DNA from 3 places in the Paenibacillus sp. FSL F4-0125 genome. Region 3 is predicted to be linked to each of the others. Evidence: riboswitches for the same ligand, from Rfam matches in the RefSeq annotation. Region 3 holds a riboswitch; each other region holds the start of a gene.

Region 1 (4,836 bases), 3.5 Mb from region 3:
GTGGCGGTGCTCCTGATTTCTCAGTAGATACGATTACGATTAAAAAGAATGGCAGCAGCGAGGCTCAGAGCTACGAATCCATAGTGAAAATTACAAACAAAGGGAGTCATTACGTTGACGTTCCCATTAAATTTACATTCGCTGACGGTTCTGCGGCAGAGCGGGTCTGGAACGGTGAAGGAGCAGAGACTACGTTTCAGCTGTTAAGCGATAAACTTCTCCTCTCTGCTGAGATTGATCCAGAGCATACCGTTCTTTTAGAAAACAAACATCTTAATAACTTCAGACTGGCGGAAATAGAGCCCAAAACACTCTCCCGCTGGACGTTAAGTGTAACTAAATTAGTTGAAACCGTGCTCGGAACTCTTGTCTGGTGAGGTGAATGATTGTGAGAACATCGATAACCCGCGGCTGGCAAAGCATGAAGGAGCAATTTTATATTCTGATTCTGCTCTTCATCTATCGACTGCTCTGGGGCTACTTTATGTACGGCTTCATCCGGTCTGCTATCGTTCCAATTCTACTGCGCTACCCAGATAAAGACGCTGGAGGCAGTGGAATGGGTAGACTACTCTATTATGTCGAAGGGCAGTTCAGCTTGAACACAGATCCTGAGATACGTAATTGGTTATGGATGTTCCTAGGGCTTGTTCTCTTACGACTGCTGCTCTCCCCATTCATAAGAGCAGGATTACTACATGAACTCCATCAGGAGAGAAAAGGAGAGCGGGGCCTGTTCTTTTTTCCCGGCATGAAGGTTTATGGATTTCCAGTGTTTATTTTTAGTTTAATCGAATGGGTGCTGGCTTTATTGCCGTTATACTGGCTCGCTCCAAAAATGTACGGGCTGTTCTTATCTTCCTTTCTGAACTCCTCTTTGTTACTTCATCTAGTTCCATACGTATTGGCATGGCTTATATACATCTTTATGGTTCGCCTGTTCCTTCTATATATGCAGTTTGGTTATACCAGCGGTACGGGGATGTTCTCCTCCCTATTCATCTGTATAAAGTCACTGATTCCAGCAATAGGCATTTCAATCATACTTGGTGCAGCGGGCCTTATCCTTTTGCTGGCGTGCGGACTATCCGGTATCTTCTGTCCTGGCCTGCCGGCACTTCTTATTCGTCAACTCTCATCACTGCCCTCGACACTTTTCAAAATGTGGGGAATCTCCGCTCAATATCATCTATGGCGCAGTAAAGCATTTCCACAATAATTTATGGCATTACAACACATAATATAAGAGTCCCGGTTCCTGAATCAGGAGCCGGGACTCTTTCGCGTTACAGACAAATTATGACGATTTGCAAAATCGTAAAGACTTTGTTACAATAAGTCCTGTTCCATTAGTAACAAGTTTGTAATCATTTGAAACGATTTCTACATAACTTCATGTATTCATCGTAGTCTTGTCGATAAGTCACTATCTGGTGCATAAAACGCCGAATTCCTTGCACCGGGAAGTGGGGGAACCATATTTTGGGTGAATTGATCTCGCTTTGCAGTGATCATAGGGGAACCTTCTACCGAATCCTTAAGCTAACCTCACAGGCATTGGAAGGGGTACAATTTTTTTGAAGAATTTAAGAAAAGCATGCGTCGCTGCGGCGCTGGGACTTGTGATGGCGTTCTCTATTGGTGGAGGAAGTGCCTTTGCAGATTCTAAGATGGACAGTGTTATTTCAAAGACAATTGGAGTTGCCTATAAAACCGGAGGCACTAGCACTGCCGGGTTTGACTGTTCTGGATTTACTACGTATGTATTCAAGAAGGTGGGTCTTTCTTTGCCCCGCACTTCAAAAGCTCAATATAATGTTGGAACTCCTGTAGCCAAAAGCAAATTGCGTTCAGGTGACCTAGTTTTCTTTAACACATTGGGCAACGGCGTATCCCATGTCGGCATTTATGTTGGAAACGGAAAATTCGCACAATCATCATCTTCATATGGCGTGACCATCACTTCACTTAGCCAGTCCTACTGGGCCAACCGCTACGTTGGCGCTAAAAGAGTAATGAGTACTTCCTCATATCAAGCTGTAGCCTACGATTAATACTTCCCCACAACTATAACCTCACATTTACAACTATATAGACCTGGATTTGATTATTACCTTAATCGAATCCAGGTTTTCTTTTGCCTTATTATAATCTTTACACCTCTAGAATAGACTTTAAACACTTTTATTTGATAAAAATTTCAATAAATATAAAAATAAGTTTAATATTATCGCTTACATATGCATTTTGTCTTTAAATATATGAATTTTTCTGCATGATTAGGTTAAAAACGATTGCCAAGCGGCACTCTGTTTGTTACAATAACTGCAGTAAGATTTTAGTAACATTTTTGTAATCATTAAGTTGTTATTTACAAAGGTTTTGTCATGTATTGATTACAAGCTATTCCTAATCAACAGTCTGAGCCGAGTTTCCTAACTATTAGGGAAACGGGGGAACCAACTTTGGGTGAATTGACCTCCATTTTTAGAGGGGTCATAGGGGACCTTCAACCGAACCCTTAAGCTAACCTCGTAGGCATCTGGAAGGGGTATAAACTTTTGAAGAAGAAGTTAGCAGCAGCTGTACTCAGCTTTTCCATTATCTTCACCATCGGAGCAGGAAGCGCTTTCGCGGATTCCAAAATGGATAAAGTGATCGACAAGACCATCGGAACTAAATACGTATCCGGCGGGATCTCCACAAATGGATTTGATTGCTCCGGATTTACAATGTATGTTTTTGATAAAATCGGTATCAACCTACCACACCAATCAGGTTCCCAGTATCAAATGGGTACTGCTATCTCCCGAGATGATTTAAGATCAGGAGATCTTGTATTCTTCAATACAAGTGGTAAGGGTGTTTCCCACGTCGGCATTTATGTCGGTGAAGGCAAGTTTGCACACGCATCTTCCTCACGCGGTGTAACGATTAGCTCCCTGAGTGATAGCTACTACGTAAAACGCTATATCGGTGCTAAACGGATTATGAGCACTGATGCTTATCATTCTGTTGCTTCTGAGACAGAAGATAATGATGATGTTCAATAAGTAGAACGTACATAGGCTCTTTTCCAAGAGGTCAATTCTTGGGGAAGAGCTTGTTTTTTTGTCTTATTTAATATTTACCCCTCTCAAAATTTGTAAAACAATATTCCTTATAAATTTTCTGAGTCGATGCCCCCTCTTTTTGTATATAATTAGTTACAAGTATAAACGCCTTCGGCACTCGTAATGACGGCAAGCGTTATAACCCTCGTGAAAGGAGGTCTTTGACCTTATGATAAATCCCTCGGTTACTTTTCATGTAACTCCTATGGAGACTAGTCACGCGGAAGAGATATGCAATTGGAATTACACCCCCCCTTATAATATTTACGGCTGGATGCCGTGGGAACAAATGCAGGCTCTAGGCATCGAGTTCGGTGATCCTCAGCTACGGAATGAGCAATATGTCTCCATATTAAATGGGCAAGAAGCTTTGTGTGGATTCGCGCAGTTGTTCCCGATGGAAGGTGTTGTACGTTTGGGGATTGGCATGCAACCTGATCTATGCGGTAAAGGGCTAGGCAAATTATTCATGGATGCAATCGTGCAAGAAGCCTTGCTTCGTTATCCTGAGCGTGAGATTGATCTAGAGGTATTGACCTGGAACCAGCGGGCGATCCGAACTTACCAAAAGTGTGGATTTACGATTACAGATACGTATGAGCGCCTAACCCCATCAGGAAACAAACCTTTTTATTGCATGGTCTATGAGAAATGATATTAAAATCCATATTTTTCAATCAATTGATGGTATTATCGTTCATTTTTTTGTCACAAACCCTATGATAACGCTTCACCTTGAGCTATAATGTAGGGAGCAGCTTACATAGAAGGGACGAACTGGGATGCAGAAATGGATCATGAGCGGTTTGTTTTTTGCCGCCTGTGCCTTTGCGGTAGTACTTATGTTTACACTTCCAGGTAAAGAAGAGGTAGCTGAACAGAATAAGCCCACAATGCCGGTAGTTCAATTGGATGCGGCAAAGGCAGAAGCAACCGTGAAAGCCAGCTGTATTACCTGTCACGGCGATCAGCTTCAAGGTGGAGTTGGCCCTAGTCTTCAAAATGAAGGTGGTCAGCACGATGCTGAAGAAATCTACAGCATCGTCACTAAGGGACGCGGTCAAATGCCTTCCTTTAAAGAAAAGCTAGCCCCTGAGGAGATCGCAAACGTCGCCCTCTGGCTTTCAGAGAAAAAGTAACTACTTAAGCAACTAAAAACGCCCGTGCCAGAAGATAGTTCACTATCTGCGCACGGGCGTTTATTTATGAGTTTGGGTGATCCTAACGATTTTTCTCAAAGGCTTCATTAAATTCATGTGCCTCTCGAATATCTAGAGCTGTAATACCGTCTTCCTCATTTGATTTCAGTCGTAAAGTCACTGTCTTATAATCAATCGTAATATGTGGATGGTGATCAAAGGCTTCTGAAATGGTGGCTACTTCATCAACGAAAGCAATACCCTTCATATATTGGCTGAACATATATTTTCGCACCATGGTATTCTCTTCCAGCTTCCAGCCTTCCAGCTTGCTGATCTGCTCACGCAGTTCTTCTTCGGTAAATAACAATTCGTTTCCTCCCTTACTAAAAATTGCAGTAAAATCCGCAGGTCCCTTTACTCGTCTTATTCGTTAAACAAAACATCCCTTAGCTTCTGAGGTCCAAGGGATGTGCCAGGATAAAGGCAATATTTTCGATTAAATGTATTCAAGAATCCCAGCGATTATAACTCGGCTACACCAATTTTAACACGGGCTACTAACTACGGGCAAATTACACCCC
Region 2 (4,836 bases), 3.0 Mb from region 3:
TGGCTTGAGGGTTTGCGGCACATGTAGTCCTACCAGTACCAATGAAACTAGCAGAGCCAGCGGAATGAACACACGAATATGTGCTTTGACGAAATCCTCGAAGAAGTTCCCGACTGATTTGCGTCCTGTGATCCCTCTGACAAAAGCAACCGCAACTGAAAATCCGCTCGCTGCAGACGTGAACATCATCATCGTGATGACAGCCATTTGTGAAAAATACGAAAGTCCCGTCTCCCCGCTGTAATGCTGCAGGTTTGTATTAGTCATAAAGCTGATCACCGTATTGAACGAAAGCGTCTGTTCCATATCCGCAATTCCATTCGGATTTAGCGGTAAACCCCGCTGCAATCGAAGAAAGATATAGCTGAAAGTAACCAGTACGATATTCGTTAAGACAAAGCTGAGCGCATACTTTTTCCAGGACATCCCTTCCCGTTTTTTCAGTCCGATCAGCTTATAAATCCCTTTTTCCACGCCTCCAAACCATCGATCCGTACGATTGGGTTCATTAGAAAATACATGATATAAATACGTGCCCATCGGCTTAACCAGCAAGATGAGAATGACGATTACAGCTACGATTTGCAAAATGCCCATGAATGCCCCTCCTTAAAATTTCTCCGGATGAATTAATGCGTAAACCAGATATAAAAACAGCAGTAGGGTAACAGCGATGACTAGAATCACAGCTTATCCCTCCCTGTATCCTCAACTACACCTGCGCACCAGCGCATAAATCCATAAAACAACCCGTAAATTACAGCTAACGAAGCCACCATATACAGATCCATCATATCTCCCGCACTCCTTCTTTTATCCTTGATGAGGTGATTTATCGATCAGAAAATCAGCATCACCACTGTGGGAATAGATTACATAACTTGCACCAAGTCTTTTATAGACCAATCTAGGATTTATTGAGCTTGTGATCACAAAAATCGGCTGTGTCGTCCAGGTGCGGCACATCTGAATGTAGCGGCAGCATAACGTAAAGCTGCTCTCGAACAGATATACCCGGCCTACCGGGAACGGCGGGCGAAACCAAGTATTCTGATGGCGGGTATCTACTAGAACGACTTTCTCAATCCCCATCTCTTCAAGTAGGGACTTCTCAGGCAAGTTGTTGGTCAATCCCGCCATCTTAATGCCTCTAAATTTTAGAAGCTTAATAAAATGTTCTCCTGCCTTCGTTGGCGCACATACCAGTACATATTCATTCTGATCTGTCATCTCTTATTCTCCTCAAATGCTTTGCTTGTAAGATCAGAGCTTGATCACCCTGGTCTTGAAAGAAAAGCTACCGCTAATGATGAATATAACGACCTCTTCGTGAGGTTTTCCATAAATGCTTTGCTTAAAAAAGCACAGCAAAAAGCCACAAAGGATTCTCCTCTGTGGCTCGCTAGCGGTCACATTGCACTCATCCTCTCTCCATACGCTTACGAGGTTAGCTGTCGGATTCGGGCGGTGAGAGTCGCCCTACCTGTATAGATGCGAGCTCACTCATATCTTCTACAGGATTCACCCCATAACCGGCTTCCGACTCTCACATCGTCTGCCGATTGTTGGTTCCCCCGCTTTCCTTATCGGAAATTAAGCGGATCAAATATTCGATTGTTGTTGAAACAGGAGTAATCATACCCTTATGCAGGAAGTATTGTAAAACGTGATTGATGCCAAAATAATGCAAATTAAAAACTATTTTCGCATTGGATAGCGCTTACTTGATATTCAATCTCTCTATATCTCTTGTTTTCTCGAATTTGAATCAATTAGCGAAAAGCGGACGGACTCTGTGATTTTATTCACCACAGCTGGAGAAATCACCAAAAATCGCCTATATAGGAAAGGAAACGAGAAGTCGAGATTAAACGAGAAAGAAGCTCGATAACACGCAATAAATACCTATTTGGCAGGATTTTTCGTCGGAGTTGGTAGGATACGGTTCAAATTGCGCTCAAAAGAACACTTTCTGCTTTTACAGAAACACCTTGAAAAGAGTATGATTCGGATTGAATCTATTTCACGAAATACAATCAACGCTGAGTTCCTGTATTTGCAGGGAACGGGGGAACCATCGGGCCACATGGCCTACTTGGGGTGAATCCGAAGGAGACTGTTCAAGTCTCACATAGGTAGGGCGACTCTCACCGTCCGAATCCGACAGCTAACCTCGTAAGCGTAAAGAGAGAGACCCTTGATCCGCCACGCTTTGGCACAGGTGTGTATGCCTGTATTCCAAAACCGCAGCAGAGGTCCTCCTCTTGCTGCGGTTTTTGCGTTACCTGAACCTACCCGGGTAATAGCATGCTGGACGGGGTGAAAGGAATGAAACACTATTATTGGGGAATACAGCAAGGGCTGCTTGAGCCGATAAGTCTAAATTATGTTTGCTTTGGAGCGTTATGGTTCGAAGAGGATCATCACAGAACTATTGTCGGCTATGCATTTGGTCAGAACCAAATTGAATCCTTGCGCCATTTCAGCAGCCCTTCTACTTGTGAGTGCTGTATGGACCGAAGAATTATATACGAAATATATAAAAATATCAGAGAAAAGCAGCAGCTGCAGGATTGGTCGGCACATCAATGTTTTCCGTGGCTCGCCGCTTTTAAGAAACCTTGGAAGGACGTTGCTATTGGTTGGTACGTAATGAGATCCCGCAGCACCTTCCCCTTACATTTATCCATTATACGTAAACAGAAATTCCGACTATGGCTGGAGCATGCCGCAGTCTGTGAGAACGAAGCTGAAATGCTTGCCTGTATAGAGAAGGCTAACATTACTCATCATGTTGAGCTTAAGTTTTTGGAACCCTAGGAAGGAGAAACTTGTCATGGACCAGCGAAGACTATCTCGCATTGAAGTATTCGTCTTTGATTCACCTGAGCCTATTCACTATGGTATGGAGGCTGATCCAGGCAGCCGGTATGGCATCCTGAAACTTACCTGTAAAGGGGGTAGCAGCTGGGGGGCATGTCTTATCTCAGTCAATACCAAAACCTTCGACCTTATTAAATGGAGTTCTTTTCTCAGAATGATATACCACTGCCGGCTTGAGGAAGCGATAGATAAAGTACGTACCCATGGTTCAGAGTGGGATCAGACTCAGTTTGAGCTAGTGCAAGATGCTTTACAGGATTTAAAAGCCAAGCTGCAGGGGAAATTCTTGGCAGATCATATTGAGCAAGGTCGTCTGTACAGAGCTGTCGCCGGTGGAAGAGATTCCAGAGAGGGGCGGCTATACTATAAACCATCTAAGACCGTATCCAGTATTGCGCTTCAAAAGCATAGTTATCCAGAGCCTGATACCGCCGAGCTTATCAACAAATCCATTTCTTACTTTTCAATATTATAGGTTCATCCCATAACCCATTCTGAAAGGATCGTGTTTATCATGCCTGACCCCTTACCTGCCGGATCGCCCCGTAGAACTATATTTGCAGAGTGTGTTCAAAAGAATACGAATGATATCTATGCGCTCAGTTCTATGTTGTTACAACAATCAGCAGAAGCGGAGAAAGTTACTATCCGAACTTTTAAAGAGCTTCATAAAATATTCCTTCAAAAAAGCTTCGACAGCCAGCTATTCTCTATCGAAGCCTACCGCTCTTGTATCCGACAATGCGCCGATTATTACGCACGCCGGTCTCTCCTGTCTGCCAAGGCACTGCCTTGGGAGGAGCAGCTCGTAAAAGTGATGTGGTATGGCCTAAAGCTATCTTTACCTCAAATTAGCATTATCCTGCAAAAGAGCGTTCCTGTACTGAAAGATCAGCTTAGACATGTGCGGGAGCAAATGACTGCTCAAGAGGATTTGCTGCCCAGCGGTAATTTGTCCGTTGTTTAGCCCTCGGAGCTCACTTTGGCCGAAAAGCTAACTAGCGTAGTTGGAGGGCTGACATTCAGTATTTCAACCCTCCCGTGGGAGTTACTTCATATATAATTGAATATAATCTATGAGGGTATGACTAATGATTGGGACAAGGATATTATTATTTCGAGTATAAAGATAAACAAAATAAATAAATGATTAAGGCATTATAAACAAAAAAGATCAAAGCATAATAACCAGCTTTTTCACCACCGCTATCCGCCCTATAATTGCCGAATTCCACCTTAGTGAAATACCTCATCCTGCTCACTCAACCTCTCCCCTATATGCTTTCTCTCTAATAATCGCGTTATAGCCCTTTAAATAAAAAGTTTTTTAAGAGACTAATCTCAGCTTATATCACCAATTCCTTTTTTGTACATTTTTTTCACTAAAATTACACAAATACCGAACTGACTTTTTCTAACGCGATCATTTCGCTTTTTACTCTTTTCGAGCATATAAAAAAGCCACGGCATCTGCCGCGGCTTCCTTATTTCCTACTATTACGACTTACTCTTACGTGCCTTACCGTACATCCACAATCCCGCAATCATCCCCACCATGGCAATACCAGTCAATACACCCTGAGTGAAATCCATCAAAACGGACCCATTGGTCGAGAGCATTCTACTAACCGTAGCCAGAGATACCGAACTCATTAAAAGCATCATATTGTATTGTTCACTTTTAGTCATGATTACCACTCCTTAAAAGTTATATGAAGCCAATTAGATCTTGTAAGCCTTCATCGCTTTTCTGATCTCTTTAATACTTGGACGTTTGCCGTACATCAATACGCCTGTGCGATAGATCTTGGCAGCCAACCACCCAAAGATGAACGTAGTAACAAGCAGGATGGCTAATGATACAATAACTTGCCAGATCGCTACTTCACCAACACCAATTCGGAGCAGCATGGTCAATGGAGAGGTGAAAGGCACATAACTCGCTACCTTAAC
Region 3 (4,836 bases):
ATTGTAGGAGTAGTTTTTCCGTAATATGGGAATGGTTTATAAAAAAATGGTGCAGATCTTAGTATCCTAAGATACTTGATCTGCACGCCCTTCCCCACCAAAAGATCAGTCTCATTCATGGTGAATTACGACTTTTTATTTCACAAGACTTTTTAACACATCATCAATAATTTTACCGCCAGCGTTCGCACCACTGTATAACCAGCTGCTTGTTGAGCTCATTTCATGCACATTACCAGCTTTTACAGCCGGGATACCTTTCCAAATTGCACTGTCCAGGATCTCCGAACCCTCAGTCTTATCACTGTTTACAAGAATAATATGATCTGCCGTCAGCTCAGAAAGCTTCTCTAGTGAGATTGGATTCCAAATAGCTCTTGTGCCAACAGGAATTTCTGTTACTAAGTTAGGCAGCGTTACACCAAGGTCTGTGTATAACACAGCACCACTACTGCGTGTTTCATCTACAATATAGAAGTTCTTTTGTACCAACCATAAAATCGCCACGGACTCTTGACCAATAGCTCCTTTAAGCTCTTCTTTCGCAGCAGCCGCTTTGTCTTCATACTCTTTAATGGCTTTCTCTGCTTCAGGGGTCTTGTTCAGAATTTCACCAATCTTGAGCAGCGATTTACGCCAATCTTGATTTAGTTCATCCCCAATCACATAAGTCGGTGCAATCTTATTCAGTTGGTCGTAGATACCGTTCTGTACAGAAGACTCCGATGGGATGAGAATAAGATCCGGAGCAAAGCTGGTTACTGCCTCGAGCGGAAGATCGTAGCTAATGGTAGGCACATCTTTCAATTCAGCGGCCAGATAATCCTGAACACCATTCGGTACGGACCATTGTGCTACTGGAGTCACACCCAGAGTTACCAGAGCATCCTCCAAATAAGAACCCAGTACACGCGTTGGATTAGCCGGAATCGTTACTTCATGCCCCATTGCATCCGTTAACGTCTTAGGCGCTGCAGGAGCTTCTGTGGCTTCAGCAGTAGGTGCTGCTGTAGGCTCTGATCCTGTGTTTGATGCGTTACCGGAATTATTATTACCGCAAGCGGATAAAAATAGCACCATCACCATTAATCCGACCATCGTTAATTTCATGCTTCCAAATCTTTTTCTGTTAAACCAAAACATCTAATACCCTCCTAGTGTGTACAAGCTATGTTTTCTCAAAGATGTTGACTGTCTCTATCTCACTTTTAAATGATATTGATTCTCATTCTCTATGTCAACATATAAATTTTAAATTTTGTGGATTTGTAACAATTTCCTTCTTTAAAATACAAAAAAGGCTATATTCCGAACGTTCCGGATATAGCCTCTCCTTAAGGGTTCACTATTTATTCAAATGATAAGGGACAGTCGCTACCACAACATCTTTTGAATTCATTAGGTAAGAACGGATTAAAAAGCTGGTCTGATTATGAAGTACAGCTTGCCACCAATGCTTAGTGATAAATTGTGGGATCAGGATCGTGATATGATCCGTTGCTGCGGTCTTCCACTCCACTGTATCAATAAATTTCAGTAACGGACGAATAATACTGCGATATCTGGAACGGAGTACAATCAGGCGTACACCTGGGTTCCATTCCTCCCACCGTTGCTCCATCTTTTGGATGTCCTCTTCATCAAATCCAACATATACTGCTACAACATTATCCGTTAAAGACTTGGCATAGCTAATGGAATGCAGTACAGCACGTGTTACACCGGCAACAGGGACAACAACCGTGCTGCCTTTAATCAAAGGTTTATCTGTACTTGGACATATACGAAGCTCATCAGCAATATTCAAATAGTGCTTGTGGATACGGTAGAACACGAACATTACAGCAGGTAAGAAAATGAAAGCCATCCATACGCTTGAGAACTTAGTAATGATAAAAATAAGCGTAATCGTCAATGTAGTCAGCATACCAATGGTATTTACAACAAATCTTTTTTTCCATCCCGCTGGTTTGGTTTTAAACCAATGAACCATCATTCCTAGCTGAGACAATGTGAAAGGAATGAAGACACCAACCGCATAAAGAGGAATCAGGCTTTCTGTATTTCCGTGGAATGCAGCTACAAGCAGAGCTGACAGAACACCTAGAAAAATAATACCATTGGAGAAGCCTAGACGGTCACCACGAACCATAAAAGCATGCGGCATATATTTATCTTTTGCAAACATAAATGCAAGCAGCGGGAACGCTGAGTATGCCGTATTAGCCGCCAAGAACAAAATTACTGCTGTGATACCTTGAATGAAAAAATATAAAGTTCCGCGACCAAAGGTCGATTCAGCGATCTGAGAAACAACTGTGGCCTTTTCGTCAGGCACTATGCCGTACCAATACGCCAGGAGTGTGATGCCTGTGAACATAAATCCAAGTATAACTCCCATGACCATTAAGGTCTTGGCTGCATTCTTTTCTGCAGGTGCTTTAAAGTTTGGAATAGCATTAGATACAGCCTCTACACCCGTAAGAGCTGAACAGCCAGAACTGAAGGCTTTTAATAGTAGAAACAAACTAACATTAGAAACAGCAGCGCCAATTTCAGGGACATTCGCATGCACGCCACCTGCTGCATATTTAATAATACCGGAGATAATCAACACTACAATCGACACCACGAATAAATACACTGGGATTGCGATGAATGAAGCTGATTCTGTAACTCCGCGAAGATTAATTAAAGTAAGAAGAATAATAACGGATACTGCAATAAGAACGGTGTGATTATGAAGACTTGGAAAAGCCGATGTGATCGCATCCGTCCCTGCCGACGCACTAACAGCAACGGTCAGAATGTAATCCACTAACAAAGACCCTCCTGCTAAAAGCCCTGTCGGAACACCAAGATTACTCTTGGCAACGATGTAAGCTCCGCCTCCCTGAGGATAAGCGTAGATCGTCTGCCGATAGGATAAAATCAAGATGGCCAGCAGGCCCAATACGGCTAATGCAATTGGCAGGGAATACCAGATGGCAGTAAACCCTGCAGCCACTAGTACAATCAGAATTTGTTCCGTTCCGTAGGCTACAGACGAGAGCGCATCAGAAGACAGGACAGCCAGTGCTTTAACCTTGGATAACTTTTCATGATCGAGTTCGTTCGACTTCATCGGACGCCCGATCAATAGTCGTTTTACCTTGCTTACCATGGTGGATACAGTTCCTTTCTTTGGGAGCTGAAACGGAAATTCCGCGCGCTGTTTTCATTGGTGGATTTCATAAATGCAGACACTAAAAATAGCATACGGAAATGATCCGCATGCTATGCATGGTCATTATCCCACCTTTGCTTACGAGGTTAGCTGGCGGATTCGGGCTGTGGTATAGCCCTACGGTTTAAGTCCAATCGACCCATTCCGATTCACCCCATTGGCACGAATGCCAAGTTTGGTTCCCCCGTTTTTCCTAAGAAAATTCAGCGCATATTCAACTTCTCACAAGGTCTAATATTAGTCTACAAAGTGGTTACAGTAAAGCGTTGAAAAAAATGAAAAAAGAATGAAAAAACATCCAGTAAGCGCAAATACAGCGTCTTATTGGATGCTCTCTTTCATTCTCTTCAATTATCCCTCTGGATCGTGTTTTTAATCACTTTTCACATTTTTTCGGATCACTTAAAGTTAAAAAATCAAAATCCTAAACTTTCCTCTGTATCTAACTCCATCACTTCTTCTTCCTTACGTCCGTACCAAAGTAAAATACTAATTAAAGCAAAAGCGATTAACGCAAGGAATGGTATCGTAATGAATCCAAAAAAGTTCAAGTAATCCTTATTACAAGGAACACCAATTGTACAAGGAAGAACTTTACTTAACGCAGGAATTTTCTGTTCCGCATAATGATAGATCGAGATACTGCCACCAATCAAGCTTAGTGGAAGTACATAAGGGATAATCCGTTTATCCCCTCGAAACGTTGCAATTCCCAAGAGGAATAACTGAGGATACATGAAAATTCGCTGGAACCAGCAAAGCTTACAAGGTTCATATTTCAATACTTCGCTCAAATACAAGCTACCGGCAACAGCAACTAAAGAGACGAACCAGGCCAGATACAGGCAGTTACGCTTGCAAAAAGATAGGAACTTTGTCACTTTGCCTCCACAGCTTTTGCGGCGTCATTAATTTCAGTTGAAATCGCTTCAATGTTAAATGGATCCGCAGTCTTTACTCCATTGATGTAAAGGGATGGCGTTGTAGTTACCCCTGCTTCAGTAGCTAGCTGCATGCCCTTATTTAGGTCATCTGCATACGTACGATCCTTGATATCTTTACGTAGCAGTTCGTAATCGATAGCTAACTTCTCTTTCTCCGCAAGGCTTACTAAGAAATCTTCAGTTGCCCATTCTTCGCTCTCATCACCTTGCTGTGCATATACAGCATCGTAGAATTTCCAGAATTCATCTTTATTCTGATGATATACAGATAATGCAGCAAGTGAGGCAGTCTCAGAATCTGGACCAACGAAAGCCATATTTACAAAGTAGAGCGCTGCTTTTCCCTCGTTGACAAAATCTTGAACAATCTTCGGTTTAACTGAAGTTGCAAATTGGGAACACGCTGGACATTTTAAATCACCAAATTCAACAATTTTAACAGGTGCATCCTCTTTACCGACTCTAGGTAGCTCACTGTAATTGAATTCCACTGGTTCTCCCGTAGTGGCATTTTTTGCGGCATCTTTCGAAGCTAACATAAACAATCCAACAAAAATGATGACTACTAAAGCAATGGAACCAATAATTAAAATTCTCGTCTTCTGCTTTTGTTGCTCCTGTTCTACCCGCCGTTTCTCTTGTTTGCTTAGCTGGGGAACGCTTGTA

What was found. Region 3 has a riboswitch for cyclic di-AMP ahead of NST74_RS15950 (APC family permease). Riboswitches for the same ligand answer to the same signal wherever they lie in the genome.
Region 1: linked by a shared signal. The riboswitch ahead of NST74_RS00585 (C40 family peptidase) and the one ahead of NST74_RS15950 (APC family permease) in region 3 are both predicted to bind cyclic di-AMP.
Region 2: linked by a shared signal. The riboswitch ahead of NST74_RS02615 (hypothetical protein) and the one ahead of NST74_RS15950 (APC family permease) in region 3 are both predicted to bind cyclic di-AMP.

The regions. Positions count from the first base shown of each region.
Region 1 is NZ_JBBOZJ010000001.1:120,692-125,527, reverse strand. It holds gene NST74_RS00600 (M1 family metallopeptidase) at 1-377, shown strand, start outside; gene NST74_RS00595 (hypothetical protein) at 389-1,219, shown strand; cyclic di-AMP (ydaO/yuaA leader) riboswitch at 1,434-1,572, shown strand; gene NST74_RS00590 (C40 family peptidase) at 1,626-2,054, shown strand; cyclic di-AMP (ydaO/yuaA leader) riboswitch at 2,415-2,556, shown strand; gene NST74_RS00585 (C40 family peptidase) at 2,562-3,053, shown strand; gene NST74_RS00580 (GNAT family N-acetyltransferase) at 3,283-3,768, shown strand; gene NST74_RS00575 (c-type cytochrome) at 3,896-4,252, shown strand; gene NST74_RS00570 (4a-hydroxytetrahydrobiopterin dehydratase) at 4,335-4,622, opposite strand.
Region 2 is NZ_JBBOZJ010000001.1:575,599-580,434, reverse strand. It holds gene kdpA (potassium-transporting ATPase subunit KdpA) at 1-597, opposite strand, end outside; gene kdpF (K(+)-transporting ATPase subunit F) at 610-687, opposite strand; gene NST74_RS02620 (hypothetical protein) at 814-1,230, opposite strand; cyclic di-AMP (ydaO/yuaA leader) riboswitch at 1,421-1,610, opposite strand; cyclic di-AMP (ydaO/yuaA leader) riboswitch at 2,031-2,196, shown strand; gene NST74_RS02615 (hypothetical protein) at 2,329-2,820, shown strand; gene NST74_RS02610 (hypothetical protein) at 2,837-3,358, shown strand; gene NST74_RS02605 (hypothetical protein) at 3,491-3,850, shown strand; gene NST74_RS02600 (hypothetical protein) at 4,381-4,572, opposite strand; gene NST74_RS02595 (ABC transporter permease) at 4,606-4,836, opposite strand, start outside.
Region 3 is NZ_JBBOZJ010000001.1:3,616,611-3,621,446, forward strand. It holds gene NST74_RS15945 (iron-hydroxamate ABC transporter substrate-binding protein) at 136-1,143, opposite strand; gene NST74_RS15950 (APC family permease) at 1,346-3,163, opposite strand; cyclic di-AMP (ydaO/yuaA leader) riboswitch at 3,287-3,445, opposite strand; gene NST74_RS15955 (disulfide oxidoreductase) at 3,643-4,107, opposite strand; gene NST74_RS15960 (DsbA family protein) at 4,104-4,836, opposite strand, start outside.